One region of the Citricoccus sp. GCM10030269 genome, then DNA from elsewhere that is predicted to be linked to it. Evidence: predicted binding sites of a transcription regulator. Region 1 holds the regulator's gene; the other holds the start of a gene.
What was found. Region 1 encodes HspR, which represses chaperone genes until heat shock. Its sites were predicted from a motif close to AAGTTGAGTCNNNNNGACTCAACTT; they were not measured.

Region 1 (15,038 bases):
GTCCTTGAGCTGGCGGCGGTGGCGGTTGATGATGAACAGGGCGTAGTCGATGCCCACGGCCAGTCCGAGCATCAGGCCGAGCACGGGCGTCACGGACAGCATGTCGATAGTGCCCGAGAAGGCCAGTGTGCTGGTGGCCCCGATCCCGACGCCGACCAGTGCGGTCAGGATCGGCAGGCCGGCGGCCACGAAGGTGCCCAGCATGATGAACAGCACGATGCCGGCGATGACCAGGCCGATGGCCTCCGCCGCGCCGGCGAGCTGCGGCACGGACTGCGAGAGATCGTTGGCGGGGAGGACCTCGACCCCGTCGATCTGGGCGTCGGTCAGCGTCCCGACCACCTCGTCCTTGACCTCGGTGGAGATCTCCATCAACGGGGCGGTGAAGGTCACCGAGCCGATGGCTGCCGTTCCGTCCTCGGACACGGTCCGGTACTCCTCGGCGAGGGCGAGCATGTCCTCACCCTGCTCCAGCTGGGTCTCGCCGTCCTCGAGTTCCTGCTTCTTCTGATCGAGTTCTTCCTGATTGGCCTGAATCTCTTCGCGGCCGTCCTCGAGCTGAGCCTTCCCGGCGTCCAGCTGTTGCTGCTGAGCGTCCAGGGCTGCCTGTTGCTGTTCCAGTTGGGCCATCTGGGCCGCGGGGGCGCCGGCGGCCTCCGCCTGGGCGCGGGCGGCATCCAACTGTTCTTGAGCGGCGTCGAGCTGTTCCTGACCGGACTGGAGCTCGGCTTCGGAGGCCTCGAGCTGTTCCTGCGCTTCGTCGATCTGCGCCTGACCGTCTTCCAGTTGGGTCCGGCCCTCCTCGAGCTCGGCACGGTTGTCCTCGATCTCCTGCTGGTTGGAGTCCTTCTCCGCCTCGGTGGCGAAGGGATCCAGGACGGAATCCACGCCGTCGAGCTCCTCAACCTCCGTGAGCAGATCCGCGATCTCCTGACGCTGAGCGTCAGTGAACTCGGTACCGTCCTCCGTGCGGAACACCACGGAGCCGGAGCCATTGGCCGCCTCGGGGAACTCCTCCGAGAGCCGATCGGTGACCTGGCTGGTGGGCGTTCCGGGAATGGTGATGGAGGTGGTCAGGGTCCCGCCGAAGGCCAGGAACCCGCCGACGGACAGGGCCAGGACGACGACCCAGGCCCCGATGACCGCCCAGGGGCGCTTCGAGGAACCGAAGCCGAGTCGGTAGAGCAGTTCTGCCATGGAAAGGCGCTCCTTCGGAGGAGATGAGTACAACGATGGGTCCAGACGGGTGACGGGTCGGAATGGTTGGGGGGACGGACCGACCCGTCACCGACTATAGTGGACGGAACGTCTCGTATCGAAATAGGCGATGGAGAGAATGACCACGGAGGTTGTGGTGAACGCTGACGAATTGAGGGGACCGACTGAGCATCGGGGCCGGCCGCGGAGTGAGAAATCCCGCGTGGCCGTGCTGCAGGCGGCGGCGGACCACATGGTGGACTTTGGCTTCCAGGACCTCACGGTGGAAGGGCTGGCGACGTCGGCCGGTGTGAGCAAACAGACAATTTATCGCTGGTGGGGGTCCAAGACCGACGTCGTCGTCGAGTCCATGGCCGAGGGCTACCTGGTGAGTCCGCTGGGTGGTCCGGCAGACACGGGGGACCTGCGTGTCGATCTGGAACGGTGGATCGGCGAGCTCAAGGCCGAGATCGAACAACCGGAGTCGGCGCGATTGGTGCAGGCCATCCTCTCAGCACTGACCTCAGCGGGAGGGACCTCCTCAGCGATCCAAGCCTCCCTCATCCGCCCGATCATGGAAAGCCTGGACGAACGCTTCCGCGCGCACGACCGCACCCACCCCGGCAGCCTGCCGGCGCCGCCGTCGTTCTTGGCCGAGACCGTGGGGGCGAGCCTGCTGTTGCACGTGATGTTCTCCCTGCCGATGTCCTCGGAGTGGATCGACCAGCTGATGAGCCTCGTGACGCCTTCACGGGACGGCGATCACTCGAGCCGACCGTAGGCTGAGGAAATGCTCTGGCCTGTCGCTGAGTTCAGCACCTTCCCCACGTGGCTCAGCGTGGTGTTCTGGGTCGTGGACGTGGGTATCCGCGTACTGCTGCTCGGCATCGTCCCGGGTGGCCGTCGTCCCGCCGTGGCCATGGCATGGCTGCTGATCATCTTCTTCCTGCCGTTGCCCGGTCTGGTCCTGTTCCTGCTGTTCGGCTCGTTCCGACTGGGCGGGCCGCGCCGTTCACGCCAGCGAGCGGTCAGTCAGGCCCTGGGCCGGGCCACCGCGCATCTGGAACTGCCCAACGACGCCGGCCAGGCGCCCGGATACGTGGCCTCGGCGGCCGCATTGAGCCGGAATCTGACGAGCTTTCCCATGTTGGACGGCAACGGGTTCGAGTTCATCACGGACTACCGCGCCTCCCTGCAGAGGATGGCCGATGACATCGACAACGCGAAGCACTACGTCCACCTGGTCTTCTACATCCTGGCGGACGACCCCGAGGATCGGCAGGGCTACACCTCGGTGGTGCTGGAAGCCCTCGAGCGCGCCCATCGGCGCGGGGTGAAGGTGCGCATCCTCTTCGACCACATCGGTTCGCTGCGGGTCAGGGGCCATCGGAAGCTGCGGCAGCGACTCGACGCCGCGGGACTGGAATACCACGAGACCATGCCGGTGCTGCCCTGGCGCGGCAAGTATCAGCGCCCGGACTTGCGCAACCACCGCAAGATCCTTGTGGTGGACGGACTCGTCGGCTACACGGGCTCGCAGAACCTCATCGAACCCGGGTACAAGCAGCCCGCAGCACACCGGATGGGCCGCGCCTGGGTGGACCTGATGGCCCGGGTCACCGGCCCGATCGTTGCCTCGCTGGACATCGTGTTCGTCACTGACTGGTACTCGGAGACCGGCGACCCCCTCGAGGGGGCGATCCGGGATCCCGACCCGACGGAGCTGGACGTGGACGAGGGCAGCATCGCCCAAGTGATTCCCTCCGGACCGGGTTTCGCCAATGAGAACAATCTGCGCCTGTTCAACTACCTCTTCTACTCCGCGAGCAAACGACTCGTGGTGGTCTCCCCGTATCTGGTGCCGGACGACTCGATGCTCTACGCGCTGACCACCGCGGCCCAGCGGGGCGTTCACGTGGAGCTCTACGTCTGCCGCAAGGCCGATCAGTTCATGGTCCACCATGCCCAGCAGTCCTACTACCACGCCCTGTTGGAGGCGGGGATCCAGATCTTCCGCTATCCCGATCCGAATGTGTTGCATGCCAAGTTCTTCACGATCGACGAGGACGTGGCCGTGTTCGGATCCTCGAACATGGATATGCGCTCCTTCTCGCTGAACATGGAGGTCTCCGTGTTGACGGTCGGCTCAGAGATGGTCGATGCCCTTCAGTCGGTGGTGGAGCAGTACCGATCCGTGTCCGAGGAGCTGACCCTCGAGCAATGGGAGGGTCGGCCGCGACTCAAGCGCTGGGTGGACAACGTCTTCCGCCTCACCTCCGCTCTGCAGTAGCGCCGAACATCGCTTTGCGGGCAGAACGAACCGGTTCGTTCTGCCCGCAAAGCGATGTGGCTGGGCGGGAGCATCACCAAGAGCCACCCAGCTCAGAGTGGGAAGGTGGAACCCAGGCTCCGAAGCACCCCATGGGCCTTGGTCCGTACTTCCTCCCATTCCTCCTCCGGAACCGAATCCGCGGTGATGGCCCCGCCGACGCCGAGGGTTAAATCGGTTTCGCTCGTCTCGCCCGTCTCGCTCGTCTTGCCCGTCTCGCCGGACTGCCGTGGGACGGCCACGAGGGTGCGAATCAGCACGTTGAGATCGGCGGCGCCGTCGTCGGAGAGGTACCCGGCGACCCCGGAGTACACCCCGCGTGGCCCAGATTCGAGGTGTTCGAGGATGTGCATGGTCGAGATCTTGGGTGCACCGGTCATCGAACCCGGAGGGAAGGCCGCGGCCAGGGCGTCTGCGCGAGGAACGCCGTCCTCGAGTTGAGCCCGCACCGTGGAGACCATCTGATGAACAGTCGGATAGGACTCGACGGCGCACACCCGCGGAGCGGACAAGGTGCCCGGCCGAGCGAAGCGGGACAGGTCGTTCCGCGCCAAATCCGTGATCATGATGTTCTCGGCCCGGTCCTTGTCCGAGGCGGCGAGGTCCTCTGCCAGAGCCCGGTCCTCATCCGGGGTCGCACCGCGCGGGCGGGTGCCCTTGATGGGTTCGGTCACCATCCAGCCGTCCACTGACATGGAGAGAAAACGTTCGGGGCTCGTGGAGAGGATCTCCACGGACTCGGCACGCAGATAGAGATTGAAGGGCGCACGGTTTGCCGCCGCCAGCTCTCGGTACGTGGCCCACCCGTCGAACGAGGCCACCGTGGATTCCAGGTGAGTGGTCAGACACACTTCATAGGTGCGGCCCTCGTAGATCTCATGCTGGGCCGAGCGGATCTTCGCCAGATACTCCTCGCGAGAATCCCTCACCCTGAACACCGGCGGCGTTTTGCGGGCAGAACGAACCGGTTCGTTCTGCCCGCAAAGCGGGAGGGAGGTGAGGGACTCGGCCCAGGTGGGTCCCTCAGGATCGTCGGTCGCCCAGAACAGGGTGGTGGTCTCGGCCATGTGGTCCACGGTGGCCCCGCGACCGGGACGGAACAGCAACGCCTCCGGCGGGCCGGTAGCGGCGTCAACCGTGGCCGCACCATCCGGTGAACCGGCCTCGCGCTTGAGCCCATACCCGATCCAGCCCATCCATCCGGGCTGGAACGGTCCGCCGGACTCAGCGTGACCACCAGTGCCGGGCCACACGGAGGCCAGCCAGGCGAAGAACCCTCCCTTGCGGCGCACCGTGAGATGGCCGCTGCGGACGGTGGTGGTTCCGGCGGTATGGGTGGCGATCGCGGAGGCGCCAGTGGCCAGACCGATCAGCGAATATCGACTGCGTTCCGGTGCCGGCGTCACGTCGTGGTCGGAGCTCTCCAGCAGCAGCGCTGTTCCGGAATCAGGACCCCCTGCCGCAGAAAACAGGCTCTGCGGGTCCATAGCACCTGACACCGTGAGGTGCTTCCAGCGTGGCGGCGCGGGTGCCGGAATCAGGTTCAGAGCCCCTTCCCAGCCCGGCAGGGCGCGCAGGCCTTCCACCAGCTGGACGGCCGCGTCAGGAAGCGAGCCGGGGCCGTCCACGAGGAACCACGCGGCGTCAGCGACGTCGTCGGTGGCCAGGTAAGCCTCTTCCTGGGCTGCCCAGCGGTCCCAGTGCGCGGCGAACACCTCGCCGTCTCGGTGCAGTGCCCGGCGCTTGCGCTCGGCGTCGTCCATCTGCACCCACGCAACGGCGTCCACGAGTGGGCGGGCCTGCCGGTTCCCGGCGCCCACACCCTCCAGAATCACGACGTCGGCCGGATCCGTGTGGCTGAGTTCTCCCGGTGTTGCGGTGGTCCAGTCCCAGCGGCGCCAGTGGGCCGTCCGTCCGGCGGACAGCGGCTCGACGACGTCCTGGTGGTAGGCGGGAAAGCACGCGGTCAAACCGTCCCAACCGGGGTAGATGGAGTCCAGATGGAAAACCGCGACGGTCAGATGTGGGCGCAGGAGGGCGGCGGTCTCCAAAGCCAGGGACGTCTTGCCCGCCCCCGAGCGGCCGTCGATGGCCAGCACCAGCGGTGTACGGTCGGCTGGTTTCATGTCGTCGCCGGTGAGTCGGGTGAGTCGCGGGAAACGGATGAATCGGAGGCATCAATGCTGTCGAGGGTCTCCGTGGCGGCCTGCAGGACGTCAACCGCCGTCTGCATCTGCTCGGGTGAGAACTCCGCCAGTCGATCGGTCAGTCGTTGTGCGAGTGGCCGGAAGATCGCGCGACCATCGTTGGTCGCAGAGTCGGTGTGGCTGATGTTCACTCGGCGACGGTCTGTGGTCGAGGGGCTCCGCCGGGCATGACCGTTGGCGACCAGCCGGTCCACCAGCGCCGTGGTGGAGGCGGAGGTGAGGTTCAGCAGTCGGCCCAGATCGGTGGGGGTGGTCTCCAGGCCGGCGGCCTGGCGCTGCATCAAGATCGTCAGGGCGCGCAGGTCCGTGCGGTGCACGCCATGGTGATGACCGGCGGCCTCGGTCGTTCGATCCGCCGCCTCTGCGTAGCGGCGAAGAGCCTGAACCAATGCCGGGAGCTCGGTGGACTCCTTGCTCGCGCGGGCCATGGGTCTCCTTCCGCCGGACGCAGGGCCCCAGTCTACTGAGCATCTCGACGCCGATGGCCGGGCGGAAAAACCTCTCGATTATCGAGGTATTGCGGTACGGTGAGTCAATGTCCCCCGCGCCGTCTCCCACGCAGTCGTCCACGTCGCCATCCGCACCGCCCCGGCACCGGGCCGGATCTCGGCGTGGTCCGCGACTCTGGTCGGGAGTCGCCGTCCGGGTGGCCGCGGCCGCCGTCGTGGTGCTGGCATGGCTGGCCGGGACGGGGCTGGGTGGGCCGACCTTCGGCCGGCTCGGTGAGGTGACCTCCAATGACCAGGCGACGTTCCTGCCCGCGTCGGCCGAATCCACACGGGCCGGCGAATGGGCCAGTCGCTTCACCGACGGAGACCAGATCCCGGCACTGATCGTGGCCGAACTGCCCGGCGGCCAGATACTGGCGGAGGGCTCTGGTGAAATGGCGGCCCTCTCCGCTTGGGGGGAGAAGCTGGGCGCAGTCGACGGAGTGGATCAGATGGTGGGGCCCGTGCCGTCGGAGGACCGGGAGGCCATCCAATACATCGCCCTCATCAATGCCGAGTCGGCAGAGCCTGATGTGGTCGTGGAAGACCTTCGCCGGGTCCTCGAAGCGGCGAAGACCGATCCGGTCGCGGCGGGTGCGGAAGACCTGGCCGGCGTGAACGTCCATGTGACCGGGCCGGCCGGACTGTCCGCGGATCTGGCCGGGGCCTTCGCCGGGATCGATGGTGTGCTGCTGGCCGTGGCGCTGGGAGCGGTGTTCCTCATCCTGGTGCTGGTGTACCGGTCGGTGCTGTTGCCGATCCTGGTACTGCTGAACTCGGTGGCAGCACTCTGTGTGGCCGTCCTGACGATCTATGGGATGGCCTCTGAACAATGGATCGCCCTCAACGGTCAGTCACAGGGCATCCTGTCCATCCTGGTGATCGGCGCCGCGACCGACTATTCGCTGTTGATGGTCGCCCGCTACCGGGAGGAGCTGCGGCGGGAACCGCGCGTGTGGTTGGCCGTGCGTTCGGCCTGGCGCGGATCTTTCGAACCGATCACGGCCTCTGCGGCCACCGTGGCGCTCGCACTGTTGTGTCTACTGATTTCCGACCTCAACTCCAATCGCTCCCTGGGACCGATCGCGGCCTCGGGCATCGTGCTGGCATGGGCGGCGTCGTTGACCTTTCTGCCCGCGGTCCTGTACCTCTGCGGGCGCTCCGCCTTCTGGCCCGCCATTCCGCGGCCCGCGGTGGTGAATCGGCCGAAAGGATCGGTGGCGGATCAGGCACCCGACGTCGCCATGGAGCCCCTGGGCGATCGGGTGCACCACGGCGTGTGGTCCCGCATCGGTGCCATGGTCGCCCGCCGGCCACGAACCGTGTGGATCGTGACGTCGATCGTGCTTCTGGTCGGGGCCGGGGGAGTGACGCAACTGCAGGCCAGTGGCGTGGCACAGTCCGACGTTCTCCTGGGGGAGTCGGACGCGAAGGCCGGCCAGGTCGTCCTCAGCGAACACTTCGACGCCGGAACCGGAGCTCCGGTCACGGTGATCGCCCCGGCGGAACGCGGAGATCAGGTACTGCAGACCGTGCAGGCCTACGAGGGCGTGGCCTCGGCCTCCTTGACCGCCGACGGCGGCGCTCCCGCCGGTGCTCCTGCCGGCTCGCCCGCTGGCGCTCCCGGCGACCAGCAAGGCGACCAGGAAGGTGCCCAGCAAGGCGAGGCGACGGCGCCGCTGGAGGTCGACGGGCGGGTGTACCTGCAGGCCACCCTGACCCATCCGGCCGATTCCGCGGAAGCGGAGAGCACGGTGGTGGATCTGCGGCGATCGCTGCACGATCTGGACCCGGACATCCTCGTGGGAGGCACCACGGCCACCGCTCTGGACTCGAACACCACGGCTCAGGCGGACCTGAAACTCATCATCCCGCTCGTGCTGCTCGTGGTGCTGCTCATTCTGATGGCTCTGTTGCGGTCGATCCTGGCCCCGGTGCTGCTCGTTCTGGCCACCGTGCTGAGTTTCGGCACGGCGATCGGGGTGTCCGCGCTCGTGTTCAACCACGTGTTCGGGTTCCCGGGCGCGGACCCCAGTGTGCCGCTGTACGGGTTCGTGTTTCTGGTGGCCCTGGGCGTGGACTACACCATCTTCCTGATGACCAGGGCCCGGGAGGAGGCGGCGCAGATCGGGACGCGCGCCGGTGTGCTGAAGGCCCTGACCGTCACGGGCGGGGTGATCACCTCGGCCGGCGTGGTGTTGGCGGCCACGTTCGCCGCGCTGGCCGTCATCCCCCTGATGTTCATGGTGCAGCTCGCCTTCATCGTGGCGTTCGGAGTGCTGCTGGACACCTTCCTGGTGCGTTCGCTGGTCGTCCCGGCAGTGACGCTGGACATCGGTCCGGCGGTCTGGTGGCCGTCGAAACTCAGCCGAGCGTCCGGTCGGCGGAAGGTGGCGGGCTGATCAATCCCGCGATGCAACCCGGTTCAGTTCTCGTGGTGCAGTTCGCCGGTGTTGTTGCTGAGGAACGAGCGCAGGAACCACTGGAACAGTTCGAGCTCACGCGTCTGACCGACCAGCAGATCCTCGGCCATGGGATCCAGCTTGCCGACCTCTTCAATCGCGTTGCGGTGGTCGGCGATGACGCCGGTGTACACCTTGTCCAGGGCGGAGATATGGGTCAGGGTGTCGGCGCGGCCGACGGCGTAGTCGTCCCACGTGCGCTCGGCGGCAATGGCCCCGGGGGTGCCCTGCGGCGACAGGCCCATGGTGGCGACGCGTTCGGCCACCTCGTCCACGAAGCCGCGGACCACGTTGACCTGCGGATCCAGCATCTCGTGCACGGCGATGAAGTTCGGCCCGACCACGTTCCAGTGCGCATGCTTGAGCGTCAGCTGGAGATCATTGAGGGCGTGCAGCCGCATCTGGAGGATCTCGGCGACGCGGTGGCCGTCCTCGAGGTCAACGCCGGGGACGGTGTACTTCGCCTGGACGTCCTTGGCTGAGCTGTTCTGTGTTGCCATGATGTCTCCTTTCCCCGCGGCGCGGAATCCAGTTGCCGCGCCGGTGCCGCTCTGTCGATGACCTCACTCAAACACCCCTGCGAATTCTCCGCAAGGTCTCCTGGTGCGCGGTCTCGGCGGAGTCTCTCCGGTTCAGGTCGGCATTGGGGAATGAATCATCGACCGCTCTCGTTGGACGAGGTGACGCAAGTTGAGTCGGGGTGACTCAAGGCAGATTGACATCCGGACGCCGGCATGAAACCTTGAGTCTTGAACGCTCAGGTGGCCGGTCGCGGAAGCCTCACTCCGCCGGTCAGGAAGAGCGACTGACTCAGTAGCTGACCAACGATCCGTCCGTCAAGGAAAGGAACCGCCCATGTCCCGTGCAGTGGGAATCGACCTCGGAACCACCAACTCCGTCGTGTCCGTACTGGAGGGTGGCGACCCGGTCGTCATCGCCAACGCCGAAGGCTCCCGGACCACCCCGTCCGTCGTCGCCTTCTCCAAGTCCGGAGAGGTCCTGGTCGGCGAGATCGCCAAGCGCCAGGCCGTCAACAACCCGGACCGCACCATCGCCTCCGTCAAGCGCCACATGGGCACTGACTGGAAGGTCGAGATGGACGGCAAGCAATACACGCCGCAGGAAATCTCCGCGCGTACCCTGATGAAGCTCAAGCACGACGCCGAGGATTACCTGGGCGAGAAGGTCACCGATGCGGTGATCACCGTGCCGGCGTACTTCAACGACGCCGAGCGCCAGGCCACCAAGGAAGCCGGCGAGATCGCCGGCCTGAACGTCTCGCGCATCATCAATGAGCCGACGGCGGCCGCGCTCGCCTACGGCCTGGACAAGGGCAAGGAAGACGAGCTCATCCTGGTCTTCGACCTCGGTGGCGGCACGTTCGACGTCTCCCTCCTGGAGGTGGGCAAGGACGAGGACGACTTCTCCACCATTCAGGTTCGCTCCACCGCCGGCGACAACCGCCTCGGCGGTGACGACTGGGACCAGCGGATCGTCGACTGGCTGCTGTCCCAGGCCAAGTCCAAGGGCGCCGACCTGTCCAAGGACAAGATCGCCCTGCAGCGCCTGAAGGAGGCCGCCGAGCAGGCCAAGAAGGAACTGTCCTCGGCTTCCTCGACGAACATCTCCCTGCAGTACCTCTCCGTCACGGCCGACGGTCCGGTGCACCTGGACGAGCACCTGTCCCGTGCCAAGTTCCAGGACATGACCTCGGACCTGCTGGAGCGCACTCGGAAGCCGTTCGAGGACGTCATCAAGGAAGCCGGCGTGTCCATCAAGGACATCGACCACGTGGTGCTCGTCGGCGGTTCGACTCGTATGCCCGCCGTGACCGAGCTCGTCACCGAGATGACCGGCGGCAAGGAGCCCAACAAGAGCGTCAACCCGGACGAGGTCGTCGCCGTCGGCGCCGCCCTGCAGGCCGGTGTGCTGTCCGGTGACCGCAAGGACGTGCTGCTGATCGACGTCACCCCGCTCTCCCTCGGCATCGAGACCAAGGGTGGCGTGATGACCAAGCTCATCGAACGGAACACCGCCATTCCGACCAAGCGGTCAGAGACCTTCACGACGGCGGAGGACAACCAGCCCTCGGTCTCCATCCAGGTCTTCCAGGGTGAGCGTGAGTTCACCCGGGACAACAAGCCGCTGGGCACCTTCGAGCTGACCGGCATTGCGCCGGCCCCGCGCGGCATGCCGCAGGTCGAGGTCACCTTCGACATCGACGCCAACGGCATCGTCCACGTCTCGGCCAAGGACAAGGGCACCGGCACCGAGCAGTCGATGACCATCACCGGCGGCACCTCGCTGTCCGATGAGGACATCGATCGCATGGTGAAGGACGCCGAAGCCCACGCCGCCGAGGACAAGGAACGCCGCGAGGCCGCTGATCGTCGCAACCAGGCCGAGCAGACCGCCTACTCCGTGGACAAGCTGCTCTCGGACAACGGCGACAAGCTGCCCGAGGACATCAAGACCGAGGTCCAGGCCGACGTCGACGCCCTCAAGGAGGCCCTGGAGAAGCAGGACAACGACGACGAGGTCAAGGCCGCCTACGACAAGCTGCAGGCGTCCCAGACCAAGATCGGTGAGGCCCTCTACGCCTCGCAGGCCGCCGACGCCGGTGCCGGTGCCGAGGGCGCTGCTGCCAGTGACGGCTCCGCCCAGGCTGAGGACGAGGACATCGTCGACGCCGAGGTCGTGGACGAGGACGAGGGCAACGAGGGCAACGAGGAGAACAAGGACGGCAAGTAAGCCGGCCGGTACTCCTCGAGTCCCTGCCCTGATTCTCATCTGACACCCGGGCCCGCCTGAGCACTGCGGGCCGCCGGGCCCGGTCGGGCCGGACCACGTACATCGATGCGCGGCCGGCCCGATCGGGGCTCCGGAGGAAAGGACACACACCATGGCGAACCACGGAAACGACGAAGAACGTGAGCACGAGGAGCCGGTGAGCTTCCAGGACAAGCGTCGGGTCGACCCGGAGACCGGGAAGGTCCGCGGGCCCGGCGCCGCAGCGGACTCCGGTTCCGGCGATGCTGACGGAGACGCGCTGTCACAAGCCCAGCGGATCCTCAACGACGCCGCCGGCGAGGTCGGCGACGAGGGCGCCAGCCCGGAGGAGACCGTGGTGGCCGGCAACGCCGGAGGAACACCGCCGGTCGACTCGGACACCGACGCGCAGAACGCCGACGCGCAGAACACCGCCGCGCAGAACAACGCCGGAGCCAGCGCTCGTGAAGAGGAACTGCGCAATGACCTGCTGCGGGTCCAAGCGGAGTTCGTGAACTACAAGCGCCGGGTGGACCGCGACCGGGACGTGGCCAAGGACAACGCCATCCAGTCGGTGCTGACGGCACTGCTTCCGGTGTTGGACGATCTGGATGCGGCTCGTGCGGCCGGAGATCTTCCGGAGGGGCCGGTCTCCTCGATCGCCACCAAGTTCGAAACGGTGCTGACCGGATTCGGCTTGGAGCGTCAGGACCAGGACACCCTGGCCGGCCAGGCGTTCGATCCGACTCACCATGAGGCCATGCTGCGCCAGCCCAACTCGGAGATCCCCGAGGGGCACATCGTGCAGGTCTTCCGCAGTGGCTACATCCGCGGGGAGCGCGTGCTGCGCGCCGCGCAGGTGATGGTCTCGGCGGGCGACGAAGGTGGCGACAGCAGCGGAGCCGAGCCGGCCGGAGGCGAAGCCGAGGCGTGAGCCCAAGCCGGCGGGCCGACGTCGTGACCCGCCGGCTGGTCGGCACGCCGATGGAATAACACTGGACCGTTCGACGGGGAAAGGAGGCACCATGGCCTCACAGGATTGGGTAGACAAGGATTTCTACGCCACGCTTGGTGTCTCCAAGGACGCCTCGGAAGCCGACATCAAGAAGGCGTACCGGACGCTGGCCCGGAAGTTCCACCCGGACCAGAACCCCGGCGACGACGCGGCCGAGAAGAGGTTCAAGGAGATCACCGAGGCGAACGCGGTGCTCTCGGACCCGGAACAGCGCCAGCAGTATGACGCGATTCGCTCGATGGGCTCGGGCGCCCGGTTCTCCGCACCGGGAGCTGGCTCCGGTGGTGCCGGAGGCGGCTTCGAGGACGTCTTCGGCGGGTTGTTCAACACCGGTGCCGGCCGCGGTGGAGCTCGGTCGGGATACTCGACCGGTGACATCCCGCCCGAATTCGCTGACCTGTTCGGTGGTTTCAGCGGTGGAGGCTTCGGTGGCCAGAGCGCCGGCGGCCGCGGAGGATTCGGTGGGTACGGCACTCCGACCAAGGGAGCCGACCGCACTGCTACCTCGACCATCTCCTTTGCGGGGGCGATGCGCGGCACCAGGATCTCGTTCCGGGACTCGGACGGCGAAGTCATTGATGTCCGGGTTCCCGCCGGAGTCAAGGACGGACAGAAGGTGCGGGCTCGCGGCAAGGGCTCGCCCGGCCCCGGCGGAGCGGGTGACCTGATCGTCACCGTCAAGGTCGAAGAGCATCCGTTCTTCCACCGGGACGGGAACAACCTGCGGATCGAGGTGCCCGTCACCTTTGACGAGGCAGTCCTCGGGGCGACCATCGAGGTGCCGACTCTGGAAGGACCGGTCAAGGTGAAGGTCCCGGCCGGCTCATCGTCCGGACGCGTGCTGCGCGTGAAGGGACGAGGCGTGAAGCCGTCCAAGGGATCCGCCGGCGATTTGTTGGTGGAGCTCCAGGTTGCGGTCCCGTCGACACTCTCCGATGAGGCCCGTGCTGCAGTCGAAGCCTATGCCGCCGCGACGGAGGGGCATCGCCCTCGAGCGGGGTTGGCGGATAAGGCACGGCTGTGACGACGTTCTGGGACGAACCGCTCTACGTCATCTCGGTCGCCGCCGAGCTGGCGGACATGCACCCGCAGACCCTGCGACAGTACGACCGCATGGGCCTGGTCGTCCCGCAGCGTCAGGGCGGGCGTCACCGCCGGTACTCCCGCCAAGACGTCGAGCGGCTGCGGATGATCCAGCAGCTCAGCCGTGAAGGGGTGTCACTGGAGGGCATCCGGCGGATCGTGGAGCTGCAGTATGAGGTCGATCGGCTGCGGGACACCGTGGCCGAGCTCGCCGCCCAGATTCAGGATTTCCAGGCCTATGCCCGGTATCCCCGCGTGTTCACGGCCGGCGCCGCCGGGGACGTGACCACCACCTTCGACGCCGGCCCGGACGGCACAGCGCAGCGCCCGTCGCCAGGCGGGACCAGAACAGCCCGGCAGCGGGCACGGCGTGCCGCGCGCTGGCTGCGGCGACCCGGCGTCATCGCCGCCGGCCCGAGTATCTCCGAACTCACGGCCGGGCCGGTCTCCGGATCGTCTGGCGCGTCAGCCGGATCGCCGGGAGCACTGCCGGGCGCACTGCCCGGTGGAGCCGGCTCGGGACCTCGGGCGCTGCTGTGGAAGTCACAGGACTGACACCGGATCGGGGCGTCCCGTTCCGTGACATCTGGACCTCCGCCGAACAGCGTGCCACCCGGGCCCGGCTGCGCGCAGACATGCGGCGTCGCCAGGGCCTGGGGGCACGGCAGAAGTCCGCCCTGGACGGGTTGGTGCATGCCCTGAGGCGCGAGTCGATGGATCGGTCCTTCCCGGAGAGAATCCTGCTGTCGTACGACCTCGGCAGCCGCTTCCGGTCGCCCGCGGCGATCGTGGCCGTGGGTGAGATCGACACCGCCACCCACGTCAGCTGGCAGGTTTCCGGCATGGGCATCTCCGTACACACCGCCATGTGGGGCTCCGTCAAGGAGGCGGCCCAGCTGTGGGCAGCGCAGAAGTCCGCCGGAGCGGAACACCCGTGTGTGATCTCCTGGCTCGGCTATCAGCCGCCCGGCCCCTGGGGCGTGCTCTCCAGCCGATCCGCCCTGCGCGGCGGCGCCCGGCTGGCCCTCCACCTCAACAGTTGGTTCGACCATTACGAACGGCTCAGAGCCGAAGACCGGTCGGGGCGGACACCGCCACGTCCTCACACTGCAGTGGAGGCGCACTCCTACGGCACCGTGGTGGCCGCTCGGGCCCTGCAGATCCTGCATCGGAGCTCGCCATCCCGGAGCATCGATGCTCTGGTCGTCTCCGGTGCGGTGGGCTTGCCCCGGGATCTGGCCGGCGACCCGGCCGCCCTCGGCATGAGCGAGGAGCGGATCTACACCGCCCTGGCGGACACCGATTACCTGTCCCGGCTCGCGCTGTGGTTCTCCGGCCGCCGACAGTGGACGCGGGCCACCGAACTCAAGACCACGGCCGACGAGGAGCGCAACCTGGCGGCCGCCGTCGGGCACAACACCTCTCGCTACCGCCCGGATGCCCGGCTCTTTCGCCGGGGGCGCGGCTACCGGGACCCCGGGACCGCCT
Region 2 (15,038 bases), on a different contig from region 1:
TCTGCACGCGGCGATGGATCTGGCCCGCCACGACCCTCCTCGTCTCGTCCGCGGTGATCTGGTCCAAGAGTTGCCGGCCCTGGCGGCCGAGGCGCCTGTCGATGCCACCCTGGTCGTGTTCCATACCGCAGTGCTGCCCTACCTGGATTCCGCGTCCCGGAGCCAGTTCGTCGACGTCGTGAACCGGCTCCCGGGGTATTGGATCAGCAATGAGGGCCGCGGCGTGGTGGCCCTGAACTCACCCGTGCCCGGCCCGGAGCCGGACCACCGTTTCGTGGTGGCGGTGAACGGTCAACCGCGCGCCCTGGCCGACCCCCATGGCCGGTCGGTCACTGGCCTCCCCCACTAACGGCGGTCACTTTGCGGGCAGAACGGACCGGTTCGTTCTGCCCGCAAAGTGCCTCCGCACCCGCCGGCCCGGCTGTCGGTGTCTCCGCGCGAGAGCCGCAGCCACGCAGCTGTGTTACCTGCCCTTTGCCGTCTTCGGAGACTGCGTCGCCTTCGTCGTCTTCGCGGTGGCCGGGGCCGTCCACGGGTCCTCCGGCCAGGGATGTTTGGGGTATCTGCCCCGCATCTCAGCCCGGACTTGAGCGTACGGCCCGGACCAGAACGAGGCCAGATCGCCCGTGACGGCCAGGGGTCGGCCCGCCGGCGACAGCAGATGGAACACCACGGGCACACGCCCGTCCACGAGTCGAGGGGATTCGGCCAGCCCGAAGCACTCCTGCAACTTGACCGCCACGACCGGAAATCCGTCGTCGGGCCCGGTGACGCCGTCCACGGGTGGGTAGTCGATACGGACCGCCCGCCCACTGGGGACCGGCAGACGCTCGGGGACCAGCTCATCGAACCGGACGGCCTCGGGCCAGGGCAGCAAACGCCGCAGAGCAGCCGCCACGTCCAGTGAACTCGTCGTCGCCCCGCTAGCAAGCTTCTCCACCTCCGGGGCCAGCCACTCCTGCCAGCGATCAGCGAGCTCGGGATCGGACACATCCGGCCACGGCGAGCCGAGTACTCCGTGCAGCAGCGACAGCCGTCGGCGCAGCAGCTCCGCCGACGGCGAGAGCCCCAGCTCGGCCACGCCCTGGGAGCGCAGTCGGTCCACGACGACGGCCCGCCCCTTCTCCGGGTCGGGCGCGACGGGAGTCTCGGAGAGCACGATGTGCCCGATGGCCTTGGTGTTCCGGCCGACCACCCGGCCGTCCTGCCATTCGGCTCGGTGCTGCTCGGTCAGCAGTGACCCGGCGAGGGTGCCGGCGAGTTCGGCCTCCACGGGGGCCGCAGAGCGGATCACGGCGCCCGTTCCGGCTGCGGCTCTGCCCTCGGCCCTCGAGACCTCGGCCACGGCCAGCCAGTCGGTGCCGGCCAGCGCACTGCCGGGCGGGAGGGCGGCCCGGGTGCCGGAGGCCAGCAGATAGGTCTCGGCGTCGGTGCCGGACACGCGGCGGGCCAGCCGCTCCGGCCACGCCAGCCCGACGACGGCGCCCGCCGGATCGCGCGGCCGGTCCCGCCGGCCGTCCCGGGGCTTCATACCCGCCGAACCACTCTCCAGACCAGCCTGCGAACGTTCCTGAGCGGCGGCGATGTCCTCGAACCGTCGCACATCACGCTGCCATCGAGATCTGTCGCCACCCCCGGAGCTGGAACCCGCCCCGGAACGCAGTCCGGACAGGGCCGCGGTCAGGTCGGCACCGGCCGGGCGGATGTCGGAGGCCACCAGCGCCACCACCTCCGCGGCGTTCCGCGCCCCGACGAGCGAGCTGCCCTCGAGCAATGCGCGGGCCAGGCGGGGTTCGGCGGGGACGCGGGCGAGGCGCCGTCCATGATCGGTGGCCCGGCCGGCGTCGTCGATGGCACCCAAGGCGGTGAGCACCTCCAGCGCCGCGTCGAGAGAGGCCCGCGGGAGCGGGTCCGGCAGCACGAGGCCCTCGCCTCCGGGGGCGTCCCAACAGGCCAACACGAGGGCGGCCCCGGTCAGATCGGCGACGGCGGCGGCTGGAGTCGGGTGCGCCGGTGCGGTGCCATAGGTGGTGCGGTCGTAACAGCGGACCACCGTTCCCGGACCGAGGCGACCAGCGCGACCGGCTCGCTGATCGGCCGAGGACTGGGCGCAGGCCACGGTCACCAGCCCGGTCATCCCCCGGGCCGCATCTCGCCGGGGTTCTCGGGCCAACCCGGAATCGATCACCAGCCGCACTCCGGGCACCGTCAAGGAGGACTCGGCCAAGGAGGTGGACACGATGATCCGGGGCGCCCCGCCTGGTTCACGTCCGCCGACAGCAGCGTCCTGCTCGGCTGGTGTCAGTTGGCCGTGCAGGGCTCGGACGTCCGTGCCCGAGGCGAGTGACCGCAGGCGGGAGACGGTTTCCTCAACCTCCCGAGCGCCGGGGACGAAGACGAGGGCGTCGGTGCTGGGTTCGGCGGCCACGGCTTCAGCATGGGCTCGAGCCGCAGTGCGGGCGACGTGGTCGAGGAAACCGCGCGTCACGCCGTTGAAGTCCTGACGCCGGTCCGTGTGGGGTTGGTACCGGACCTGCACCGGGTGCAGGGCCGAGGGGCAGTCGATCACCGGCGCGGGAGCCTCTCGGCCGGATCCCTCGCCGAGGCGAGCGGCGAATCGTTCGGCGTCCAAGGTCGCGGACATCGCCACCAGCATCAGCTCGGGCCGCAGTTGACTGACCTCTCCGAGCATGCCGAACAGCAGGTCGGTCTCCAGGTCACGTTCATGGACCTCATCGAGGATGACGGCGCCCGTGCCGGTCAGTTCGGGGTCGGCCAGTAACCGATTGACCAGCACGCCGGGCGTCACGAACTCCACCAGCGTGCCCGGGCCCGCGGTCCGTTCGCCGCGGACCACATACCCGGCTCGCGTCCCGACGGCGGATCCGTCCAGGGACGCGAGCCGGTGGGCCGCCGCGCGCGCCGCCACCCGGCGCGGTTGCGTGACGACGACCCTGGGTGCAGCGGTTCCCTGTCCAGACGTCTGACCGGACGCCTTTCCAGACACGCCGGTGCCGCCGGCCGCCAGGAGATTTGCGGCGGCCGGCGGCACCAGGGTGGTCTTACCGGTCCCCGGGGGCGCCTGGACCACGGCCACCCGATGCTCGCTCAGCGTCCGTTCCAGGCTCGCCAAGGAGCGGGTGAAGACGAGTCCGGCGCCCAGCCGCTCGAGGTCGAACGGAGCGGCGTCGGGACGTCCGGGGTCGGTGGGGCCGGCGGCGGGACGGTGGCTCGGAGCGGTCAGGGCGTCGGCATCCCGCCGTTGGCGTTGAGCGTGTCGCCGGTGACGTAGCTGGACTCACCGGAGGCCAAGAAGACGTAGGCCGGGGCCATCTCCACCGGCTGGCCGGCGCGGCCCAACGGGGTGCTCTGACCGAAGTTCGGCAGCTTCTCCTTCGGCTGGCCGTGCGAGACCTGCAGCACGGTCCAGACCGGTCCCGGCGCCACCCCGTTCACGCGGATGCCGCGCGAGGCCACTTGCTGCGCGAGGCCCTTGGTGAAGTTGTTGATCGCGGCCTTGGTGGCGGCGTAATCCAGCAGTGTCGGCGAGGGCTCGTAGGCCTGCACCGAGGTGGTGTTGATGATGGTCGATCCAGGACCCATGTGCTTCAGCGCCGCCCGCGAGAGCGTGAACATCGAGATGATGTTGACCTGGAATGTCTTCTCGATCTGCTCATCGTCCAAGTCTTCCAGAGATTCGATGGCGATCTGCCGGCCGGCGTTGTTGACCAGGATGTCCAGCCCGCCCAGCTTCTCGACGGCCGAGTCCACCAGTCCGTTCCGGTACTCCTTGTCCATCAAGTCACCGGGGAGCGCGACCGCCGTGCGGCCGGCGTCCTCGATCGCCTTGATCACCCGCTGGGCGTCCTCTTCCTCCACCGGCAGGTAGGCGATGGCGACGTCGGCCCCCTCACGGGCATAGGCCACCGCGGTGGCGGCGCCAATGCCGGAGTCACCACCGGTCACCAGGGCTTTGCGGCCCTTCAGCCGATCTCGGCCCACGTAGGAGTCCAGACCGATGTCCGGGATCGGATCGGTCTTGGTCTCCAGTCCGGGCTCGGGCTGGTCCTGCTTCGGGGGCGAGACTTTCGGGTGGCGCGTCGTGGGGTCGTCGGCGGCCAACTGGCCCTGCCCCTCGGCAGGTGTGCTGTTCGGGGTGTCATTCTCAACGGGTTCCATGGTGACGACTCTAAGAACGTCCACCGGGGTATTGGCAAGTACCCAATGACTCGCGTGTGCCAGCTTGTGCAAGCATGTCCCTATGACGGACGCCACCCCAGCAGACCAGCATTCCACGGGAACTCCTCGCGCCGGCCGCGCCGATCGAGTCCTGTTCTATCCGCCGAGTGATGCCCGCGAGTCGACCCCCTATCGGCAAGCCCACCTCGAGCCTGCGCGCGTCGCGTCCGACGTCGGGGGCTCCGTCCTGACCAACGATGCCGATGCCCCTTACGGGGATGGGACCGCCACCGCCGTCGTGGTGTTGTTTCCGGTGCCCGTGGATCAGATGGAGGCCCTGCTGGCGGCCAACCCCTCGGTGTCTTGGGTGCAGTTGCCCTTTGCCGGCATCGAGCGATATGTGCCGCTGATTCGGGCTCGGCGTGACATCACCTGGACCTCGGCCAAGGGCTGCTACGGGCCGCCCGTCGCCGAACACGCCCTGATGCTCACCCTGGCCCTGCTGCGAAATCTGCCCGAACGCCTCCGGGCCACCAGTTGGGGGGCCGGCAGCGGGCGCACGCTGAACGGCCTGCACGCTGTGGTGGTCGGCGGTGGCGGCATCGCTCGCGAATACCTGCGGCTGCTCAAGACCTGGGACACCACCGTCACGGTCGTGCGGCGCACCGCCGACGAGGTCCCCGGAGCCGACCGCACCGTCACGCAGGACCGGCTGGACGAGGTGCTCCCGGAGGCCGATGTGGTCATGCTCGCCGCCGCGGCCACCGATCAGACCCGTGGCATCATCGGGCGCCGGCAACTGGAGCTGATGGACTCAGCGGCCGTGCTGGTGAACATCGCCCGCGGGACGCTGGTGGACACCGATGCTCTGGTCGAGGCCCTGTCCGCCGGCGCCATTCACGGGGCCGGACTGGATGTCACCGACCCGGAACCGCTGCCGGACGGCCACCCCCTGTGGACCGAGCCACGGTGCATTGTCACGCCCCACACGGCCGACACCCCTGAGATGTGCATCCCCCTGATCAACGCGCGAACTCAGCGGAATCTGGCCGCCCGCGCCCAGGGGGGCGAGCTCGAAGGTCAAGTCGATCCGGAATCCGGATACTGACCTGCCGCCCCCTTAGGCTGAACGTATGAGATCTCCCGTGCAGGACTACCTCGATCGATTGGTCGACCAGCTCCGTTCTGTGGACGAGGGCACCACCCACCAGGTCATCCCGGCCACCGCGGCCATGGACCCCCAGTTGTTCGGCCTCGCGCTGACCACGGTCGAGGGCCACAGTTATACCGCCGGAGACGCCGAGCACTCCTTCTCGATCCAGTCGATCTCCAAGGCGTTCACCTACGCCCTGGTGCTGGACGACCTCGGACCGGAGCGGGTCCACGAGAAGATCGACGTGGAGCCCTCGGGGGACCCCTTCAATGAGATCTCGCTCCAGCCCGGCACCGGCCGGCCGGACAACCCGATGATCAACGCCGGGGCCATCGCCACCACATCCATGATCAAGGGCCGGGGTGGCCGCGACCGGCTCGGGCGGATCGTCAACGCCTTCTCCGACGCCGCCGGGCGCGAACTCAAGATCTCCGAGGGAATCTTCAAGGCGGAGGACCGTTCCGGCCACCGCAATCGGGCATTGGCCTGGCTGCTGCGTTCCTTCGGGATCCTGGAGTCGGATCCCGAGCCGGCCCTGCAGGACTACTTCCGCCAGTGCTCCATCCTGGTCACCGCGAAGGACCTCTCCATGATGGCCGCCACCCTGGCCAACCAGGGCGTGAATCCCCGCACCGGTGAGCGCGTCTTCTCAGCCCGGACCGTGCGTTGGGTGCTGTCCGTCATGTCCACCTGCGGGATGTATGACGACGCCGGCACCTGGGCCATCGAGGTTGGCCTTCCCTCCAAATCCGGAGTGGGCGGTGGCCTGCTCGTGGTCGTCCCGGGCCAGATCGGCATTGGCGTGTTCTCGCCTCCGCTGGACGAACACGGCACCTCGGTGCGCGGGGCGGCCACGGTCAAGCAGATCGCCACGGACCTCGGCCTGCACTACGGGGACGTCCCACCCCTGGGCCGTTCCACCATCCGCTCCAGCTACCACCTCGCCGATGCCCCCTCCGGAGTGCCGCGCGGCGCGGAAGCCCTGCAGACCCTCGAACAACACGGACCCGAGTGCCGGATCATCGAGATCGGCGGCGACATCGGCTTCGCCGAGTCGGAGACCCTGTCCCGCGCGGCCGCCGATCTGCCCGAGACGGTCCGCACGCTCGTGGTGGATGTGCGGAAGGTCGACGACTTCGGCCAAGCAGCCACGCGACTGCTGACCGGAGTGGTGCGCGGATTCCTCGCCGACGGCCGAGATGTGATCCTCGTGGACGAGAATCGAGTGCTCACCGAGGCCTTGACCACCTATGCCGAGACCGCCGAGGAGAGTCCGCTGCCGGACCCGATGTCCGAGGTCACCACGAAGGCCGTCAACACGGAGGCTCCTCTGGACGAGCTGATCCCCACCGCACTCGACGACGGCACGGCCACCGCCGACGTCGGGCCGGAATTCCGGTTGTTCCTCTCGCGGTCCATTGCGCTGGAATGGGTCGAACAGCGGCTCTTGGCTCGGCACGCTCCCGGCCTGGTGCCCACGGGCGAGCAGGAGCCGATGCGGTCTCCACTGCTAGAGCGGCTCAGCCACGATGACGCCCAGACGCTGGCGGCCTTCATGGAGCCGCGCCACTACCGGGCCGGGCAGGTCATCCGCCGTGCGGGACAGCCCTTCGGAGGGATCTACTTCATCTCCTCGGGCCAAGTGGAGCTGACCAGTCAGGGCTCCGGTGGTCGGCGTTATCGGCAGGCATTCCTCTCCCCCGGCATGATCTTCGGCGAGATCGCCCTGGGGCAGGCCGGTCGGCAGCTCACCACGGTGCGAGCCGTCGGTCCGGTGACCACACGGGTGCTGACGGCGCAGGTCATCTCCGCCCTCGAAGAGTCGGACCCCCAGTTGGCCATCAAGCTGTGGTCAGCCCTGGCGCGGGACGCCTACACGAGCGTGGAGCAGATGAGCCGGGAGTCCGGAGTCAGGTCCTGAAGTCGTGAGGTCCTGAAGTCGTGAGGTCCTGAAGTCGTGAGGTCCTAAAATCATCCAACCTGAGAATTCGCTGGGAGTTCACTCAACCTTGAGAAGTTGAGTGAATAAGACTCATAGTGTGATTGTTGTCTCGGATGCACGGCCCACCACGGTGGACCGTGGAAGAACACTGAACCGTTGACCAACAATCGCTGACCAACGAACGAGGAGAAGAGATGGCTACCCGAATCGACCCCTTCCGTGAACTCGACCGCCTCGCCGGACAGCTGTTGACCCCGGTGCGCGGCCTGCGCCAGATGCCGATGGACCTCTACAAGGACGGAAACACCTACGTGGTGGAGGCTGACCTCCCCGGCGTGGATCCGTCCTCCGTGGACGTCGACGTGGACGGCCAGTTGCTGACCATCCGCGCCGAACGCAAGCCCGCTGTCGCAGACAACGAGTCGGTGATGTGGATGACCCGTGAACGCGAGACCGGCAACTACGTGCGCCAGCTCAACCTGGGCCAGGACGTCGACTTCGAGAACATCAGTGCGAACTACGACCACGGCGTCCTCAAGGTCACCATTCCGGTGTCCGCGAAGGCTCAGCCGCGCAAGATCAAGGTCGGCACGGGCAACGGCGCCCAGGCCGTCCAGCCCACGTCCTCCAGTGACGGCTCTGGCTCCCGTGAGACGATCTCCGGTGAATCCACCCCGGCGGCCGTCGGATCCAACAGCTGATCCGTCCCGCCAACTGAGGCATCTATAGGTCAAAAGTGCCCCGGTTTTGGGCCCTGAGGGCCCAAAACCGGGGCACTTTTGACCACCAGACGTGGAGGGAGTGGGGTCAGCTGCTGGCGTTGGCCAGGGTCTCCACGATGGTGTTGAGCGTGGAGGACGGGCGCATGGCCTCGAACACCTTCTCCTTGGACGGGTAGTAGTAGCCCTCGATGTCCACCGGAGACCCCTGGACACCGTTCAGTTCGTCCATGATCTTCTGCTCGTTCTCCGCCAGCTGGGCCGCGATGTCCTTGAAGGCGGCAGCCAGTTCGGCGTCCTCCGTCTGCTGGGCCAGTTCTTGCGCCCAGTACAGCCCCAGGTAGAAGTGCGAACCGCGGTTGTCGATCTCGCCGACCTTGCGGGAGGGGTTGCGCCCCTCCTCCAGGAAGGTGCCCGTGGCGCGGTCCAGGGTGTCGGCCAGCACCTGGGCGCGGGCATTGCCGTTGGAGACCGCTTCGTGCTCGAAGGAGACGGCCAGCGCGAGGAACTCACCCAGGGAGTCCCAGCGGAGGTGGTTCTCCTCCAGGAACTGCTGGACGTGCTTCGGAGCAGAGCCACCAGCGCCGGTTTCGAACAGGCCGCCACCGTTGATCAACGGCACCACCGAGAGCATCTTGGCCGAGGTGCCGAGTTCCAGGATCGGGAACAGGTCCGTCAGGTAGTCGCGCAGCACGTTGCCGGAGACGGAGATGGTGTCCTCGCCGCGGCGGAGGCGCTCCAGAGTGAAGGCCGTGGCCTCCTCCGGAGCCATGATCTCGATCTGCAGGCCTTCGGTGTCATGCTCCTCGAGGTACTCGGTGACCTTGGCGATGAGGTTGGCGTCATGGGCGCGGTTCTCATCCAGCCAGAACACCGCAGGCGTCTTCGAAGCACGGGCGCGGGTGACGGCCAGCTTGACCCAGTCGCGCACCGGCACGTCCTTGGTCTGGCACGCGCGCCAGATGTCCCCTGCTTCCACCGCGTGCTCGATCAGCACAGACCCGGAGCCGTCCACGATCTGCACGGTACCGGCGGTCTCGAGGATGAAGGTCTTGTCATGCGAGCCGTACTCTTCGGCCTTCTGAGCCATCAGGCCGACATTCGGGACGGTTCCCATGGTGCGCGGGTCGAACGCTCCGTTGGCGCGGCAGTCGTCGATGACCACCTGGTACACCCCCGAGTAGGAGGGGTCCGGAAGCACCGCCAGCGCGTCCTGCTCCTGATCGTCCTTGTTCCACATGTGGCCCGAGGTGCGGATCATGGCGGGCATGGAGGCATCCACGATCACGTCCGAGGGGACGTGCAGGTTCGTGATGCCCTTGTGAGAGTTCACCATGGCCAGGTCCGGGCCGGTGGCGTAGGCGTTGTCGATCTCGGCCCGGACGCCGTCGGCCACCTGGGGATCCAGGGAGTCCAGTCCGGAGAGGATGGATGCCAGTCCGTCATTGGCGGAGAGACCGGCTGCGGCCAGCTCGGCACCGTACTTCTCGAAGACGCCGGGGAAGTAGGCCTTGACCACGTGACCGAAGATCACCGGGTCGGAGACCTTCATCATGGTGGCCTTCAGGTGAGTGGAGAACAGGATGCCCTCGGACTTGGCCCGCTCAACCTGGGCGGCCAGGAACTCGTCCAGCGCCCGCGCGGACATGAAGGTTCCGTCGATGATCTCTCCGGCCAGCACGGCGAAATCGTCCTTCAGCACGGTGGTCTCGCCATGGGCGTCCACGAACTGGATACGGATGGTGCCGTCCTCGGGGATCACCACGGATTTCTCGTTGTGGAAGAACGCGTCCGCGTCCATGGAGGCGACGTTCGTCTTGGAATCCGCCGACCAGGCGCCCATCGAGTGCGGATGCTTCTGGGCGAAGTTCTTCACGGCTCGTGGAGCGCGACGATCCGAGTTGCCCTCACGCAGGACCGGGTTCACCGCGGAGCCCTTGACCTTGTCGTAGCGGGCGCGGGCGTCCTTCTCCTCCGGGGTCGTCGGCTCGTCCGGGTACGGCGGCAGGGCGTAGCCGTCTGCCTGGAGTTCGGCGATGGCGGCCTTGAGCTGCGGAACGGAGGCGGAGATGTTCGGGAGCTTGATGACATTGGCATCGTCACTCTTGACGAGCTCACCGAGCTCGGCCAGGTCGTCGTTCACCTGCTGGTCCTCGGGCAGCTGATCCTTGAACACGGCAAGGACCCGGCCGGCCAACGAGATGTCGCGGATCTCCATTTCCACACCGGCAGTCGAGGCGAAAGCCTGGACCAACGGCAGGAGGGAGCCGGTGGCCAACATGGGGGCCTCATCGGTATAGGTGTACATAATCGTCGACATGGACCGAGGTTCTCCTTGCAGGGCTCGCCGGTAGGCGCCGCCCGAGTCGTACTGATGGGTCAACCGCGCCCCAATCTACCGGAACGTCGGTGGCGATGAGCCCACGATGACCGGGCTACCCGGCCACTCGTTCGGTTCGGCTCCAGCCGTTCCAGCCGCGTCGACGCATCAGTTCCATCAGTCGTTCGGACCGGGGATCGGCCTCCAGGGCCAGGCCCTCCAACAGATCGTGGGCCACGTCCCCCGGATCTCTGCCCGGCTCGTCGACGGCCTCGGCCTCGTGTTTGTCCAGGATCGACGTCATCAGGTCCGCGAGCTCCTCCAGCAGGTCCTCGGCGTCGCTTTCGTCCTCGAACACCTGCGTCATCAGTCGGTACATCCGCACCATCTCCGGGTCCTGCAGCGAGGCCATTTTGGCCGGCATCCACTGCGGGACCCGTTCGGGCCAGCGAGCCGTGACGAGAATCCAGCCATCCCGTTCGCCCTCCAGCACCGGCCCCGTGACCCCGAGATCTCGAAGTCCATCGAGGTACTGCGTGACTTCGGACGGCAGACCGGTGGGGTCTCCGGCACCGAGATCGGCGATCCGGCCGCGGGTCGCCTGCAAGCGCTCGATCTCCTGCTGCAGTTGCTCGTCGATGCGCTGAAGCTCGGCGCGAAAGGCGACCGGGCCGGCGTCGAGCAGCTCGGCGACACGGGACAACGGCACGCCGGCGTCGGCCAGGGTCCGGATCCGGATCAGGGCCACGGCATCGCCGGCCCCATACCGCCGATACCCGGAGGCATCGCGTTCGGGCTCCGGCAGCAGTCCGACGTGGTGATAGTGCCGCACCGCCCGCGTGGTGACGCCGGCGTACGCAGCCAGTTCTCCGATCGTCAGCATGCGCTCATCCTTCCACGGTGGTGCACTGTCGGTGCCGGCACCAGCCTGGGCAACAACCTCTGCCAGCACCGCCTCACGACGAGATCTTCTTCCGGTACCGCGCGTTGGCCAGGAGGAAGAACAACACGAGCAGACCGACGCACCAAGCCAGTGCGACCCACAGTTCACCGCCGGGCTGCGTGCCTTCCAAGAGGGAGCGCAGGCTGTTGACGATCGAGGTCACCGGTTGGTTCTCGGCGAACCAGCGCACCGGGCCGGGCATCGTGTCCGTGGGCACGAAGGCCGAGCTGAGAAACGGAAGGAAGATCAACGGGTAAGAGAAGGCGCTGGCACCGTCGACCGTGGTGGCACTCAGGCCCACCAGGATCGCAATCCACGTCAAGGCCAGCGTGAACAGCACCAGAATGCCGACCACTGCGAGCCACTCCCCCAGCCCTGCCGAGGAGCGGAAACCCATCAGCAGTGCAACCACCACCACCACCAGCAGGGAGACGAGTTGCGAGGCCACCGATGTCAGCACGTGCGCCCACAGGACGGCGGACCGGGCGATCGGCATCGAGTGGAACCGCTCGAAGATCCCGCTCTGCAGATCGAGGAAGAGGCGATAGGCGGTGTAGGCGATGCCGGAGGCCACCGTGATCAGCAGGATTCCCGGCAGCAGGTAGTCCACGTAGCGATCCGTTCCGGCGTCGATGGCACCACCGAAGACGAAGACGAAGAGCAACAGGAACATGATCGGCATGATCGCCGTGGTGATGATGGTGTCCGGGCTGCGCATGATGTGATTCAGTGAGCGGCCGGTCAGGGTCAGCGCGTCCTTCAGAAAGTACTTGTTCATCGCGTTGACCCCTTCTCGGACTCGGTCTCGGTGCGGCCCACGAGGGACAGGAAGATCTCCTCGAGGCTTGGCTGCTTCTCCACGTACTCGATCTCGGCCGGTGGCAGGAGCGCCTTGAGTTCGGCCAGGGTGCCATTGACCAGGATTTTGCCCTCGTGCAGGATCGCGATTTGGTCCGCGAGCTGCTCGGCCTCCTCGAGGTACTGCGTGGTCAGGAGCACCGTGGTCCCGCCCTGGGAGAGGGTCCTGATCTCCTGCCAGACCTCTTGGCGCCCCTCGGGGTCCAGGCCCGTGGTCGGCTCATCGAGATAGATCACCGCCGGGTTGCCGATCAGGCTCATCGCGATGTCCAGCCGGCGGCGCATGCCGCCGGAATATGTCGAAGCCCGACGCCGGCCCGCCTCGGTCAGCGAGAAGCGGTTCAGCAAGTCGTCGGCGACGGCGGCTGGGTTGCGTTGGTGACGCAACCGGGCCACGAGGACGAGGTTCTCCCGTCCGGTCAGGTTCTCGTCGACGGCGGCGAACTGCCCGGTGAGGCTGATGGTTTCGCGTACCGCCTCCGGTCGGCGGGTGACGTCGATGCCGTTGACCTCCGCAGTGCCGGCACTGGGCTTGGCCAGGGTGGACAGGATTCTGACCAGGGTGGTCTTGCCGGCGCCATTGGAACCGAGCAAGGCAAAGATGGTGCCGGGTGCGACCTCGAAGTCGACTCCGCGCAGCACCTGCTGTTTATTGAATGATTTCTGGAGTCCGGCAACGCGGATGGCGGGTCGAACCGCATTGCTCGGAGGGGTCTGAATGCTCATGGACATCAGTGTCGAAGGTTGACCCTGCGTTAAGGTCAAATGCTGCTTCGGCCCCACCTGCCGACGACGAACTCCCGGCGTCCGAGGCCGTACAGCGACGACTTGACGTGATCCTCGCAGTGCCGCGCGGCTACAGGCACGCGTGAGGATCAAAAACGCATCCAACACTCGCTGCCGCGGGGAGGCGCAATACTCAGGAAAAAGACGGTTCAGACACGCCAAAACGCGCCGCCTCAGCAAAAACTTTGCACTCAGGAGCGCTGAATCGACACCTGTGGAGGACAGCCCGAGAATCGTCTACTTCCCCGTGATATAGGCGAAGTCCTCATCCACAGCTCCTGTGGAGCACTCGGTGGAGAACTACATGGGTGCAAGTACAACATCTAGTGTCTAGTGATATCTCTGAACCCAAGATGTAGAATTGAGGCATCGCCGAAGCGAAGGCTGGAGCGAGGTTAGACACTTCCGCTATCAACCGGAGGCAGGAAATGGAAACCGTAAGTGATCTTCTTGACGATGTTCGGACCCAAATCGAGGCGGACGATGCCGCACTCAAAGAGGCGCGAGAGCGACTGGCGTTCGTGCGTTCAAAGGCGGAAAGCTTCTACGGGGCCCTTCGCTCCTATCAAAGCGGATCGCTGGCCGCGCACACGATGAATGAGCCCGTCACCGACGGTGACGGCGGCCTGGTCCTCAATCGGAACTATTACCCAGGACTCGGACCGGAAGGGACCGGGACCGAGGCCCCCGGAGAGATCGTCAGTGAGCTCATCGACCATCTCAGGCCATTGATCCGCGAGGAGTATCCCGACGCGAAGATGCACACGTCGAAACGTGGTCCGAAGATCCATTTTCACGCGCCGCTCGATGACGGTACAGACCCGACGGTGGACTTAGTACTGGCTCTCACTCGCAAAGAGGGTGAGGGAATTTGGATCCCAAACCTGGAAGCGGACACCTGGGAGCCGTCCGACCCGGAGCAGCACATCGCTCTATTCAACGGCGACGCTGCAGGTTTCCGTTCGACCCGTCGAAAGATCATGCGACTCGCGAAGGCGTGGAATAAGCAATACGTGACTCCCGGGGCATCTTCATTCGAGATGTGCGTCTGGGGGTATGAGTTCACTGAATCCGGGATGGGCGTCCCCAAGGGATTGCAAGCGCTTTTTGACAACGCAGCAGCCCGACTCGAGGCAGGGAAACCCACCCCCGACCCAGCCCACGTCTCGAAAAACCTTAAGCTACTCATCGAGCCCGCTACGATGGCGGTTCGACTGCGAAAGGCTGCCACTCACCTGCAAGACGCCCTAGACGCCTCCACCGACGAGGATGCAGTTCGTGCTGGTGTGAGCGGAGCGTTTTGGAAATACATCGACGCACCAGAGACATCGGCGCTATCCTCGGCGGCGACCTCACTGAAAGCCAGCACACCAGTCGCTGCTACCGCTCTGGGAATACCCGTCACGGGGAACACGGCTGGAGCGAGTGCCGCCCGTGCTTACGGAGACTCCCGCCAGTGAGAAGTGCAGGATGGAACCCTCCCCCCTGGTTCGACATCCCGGCTCGGAGAATATCCTTCCTGCATGATTTGCGAGATCTAGACGATGCTCATACGAGGAGACAGCGTAAGCATCGCAGCGGATTCGTCGTGACAATCAGCCTGCGCCCGACCGGCGTCCCTGCACGGCAGGTGACTATTCAGTTCTTGCCCCGCTCACCAAACGTGCCCCGCGTCTATGTGGACGGCCCCATCGAGTCGCCACATCGCTATCCTGACGGAACCCTCTGCATGTGGCACCCCCGCGACCCACTCGAACAGCGATGGACTCCCGCAGCTGGGGCGGCTGACCTGATAGTCCGCATAGGTGTCCACCTCATTAAAGAGGAGTGGTACCGCCAAACCGGTGAGTGGATTGGCCTAGAGGCGGAACACTCACCGCAAATCGGGCTAGCCGAACAGAGTCGCTGTGACTTCTAACCCCATGCCACCCTCAATGGACTCCACCGAGAACTGGTTCGCCGGCGACGGTTTCGCAACGATCCTTGCAGCGATTATCGGTGCGCTATTCGTCGTGGGCGGCTACTTCATCCAGCAGGGCTTCGTGCGGCGCCGTCATCGGGCGGAGATCTACAGCGAAGCGGTGAGGGCGGTCGAAGAATATATGGAGGCGCCGTTCTTGATTCGACGCCGAGACGGC

Region 2: the regulator HspR is predicted to act here: its motif matches at 7,347-7,371, upstream of ACFQQD_RS12650 (Hsp20/alpha crystallin family protein).

The regions. Positions count from the first base shown of each region.
Region 1 is NZ_JBHTCV010000006.1:192,479-207,516, forward strand. It holds gene ACFQQD_RS13895 (MMPL family transporter) at 1-1,197, opposite strand, end outside; gene ACFQQD_RS13900 (TetR/AcrR family transcriptional regulator) at 1,337-1,978, shown strand; gene cls (cardiolipin synthase) at 1,988-3,487, shown strand; gene ACFQQD_RS13910 (chorismate-binding protein) at 3,580-5,652, opposite strand; gene ACFQQD_RS13915 (MarR family winged helix-turn-helix transcriptional regulator) at 5,649-6,161, opposite strand; gene ACFQQD_RS13920 (MMPL family transporter) at 6,269-8,623, shown strand; gene ACFQQD_RS13925 (Dps family protein) at 8,647-9,183, opposite strand; gene dnaK (molecular chaperone DnaK) at 9,539-11,434, shown strand; gene ACFQQD_RS13935 (nucleotide exchange factor GrpE) at 11,586-12,386, shown strand; gene ACFQQD_RS13940 (DnaJ C-terminal domain-containing protein) at 12,478-13,491, shown strand; gene ACFQQD_RS13945 (heat shock protein transcriptional repressor HspR) at 13,488-14,105, shown strand; gene ACFQQD_RS13950 (alpha/beta hydrolase) at 14,087-15,038, shown strand, end outside.
Region 2 is NZ_JBHTCV010000005.1:1,210,164-1,225,201, forward strand. It holds gene ACFQQD_RS12625 (DUF2332 domain-containing protein) at 1-349, shown strand, start outside; gene hrpB (ATP-dependent helicase HrpB) at 464-3,244, opposite strand; gene ACFQQD_RS12635 (SDR family oxidoreductase) at 3,241-4,179, opposite strand; gene ACFQQD_RS12640 (D-isomer specific 2-hydroxyacid dehydrogenase family protein) at 4,262-5,287, shown strand; gene glsA (glutaminase A) at 5,313-7,253, shown strand; gene ACFQQD_RS12650 (Hsp20/alpha crystallin family protein) at 7,469-7,975, shown strand; gene ACFQQD_RS12655 (NADP-dependent isocitrate dehydrogenase) at 8,082-10,313, opposite strand; gene ACFQQD_RS12660 (MerR family transcriptional regulator) at 10,429-11,196, opposite strand; gene ACFQQD_RS12665 (ABC transporter permease) at 11,270-12,034, opposite strand; gene ACFQQD_RS12670 (ABC transporter ATP-binding protein) at 12,031-12,840, opposite strand; gene ACFQQD_RS12675 (hypothetical protein) at 13,329-14,360, shown strand; gene ACFQQD_RS12680 (hypothetical protein) at 14,835-15,038, shown strand, end outside.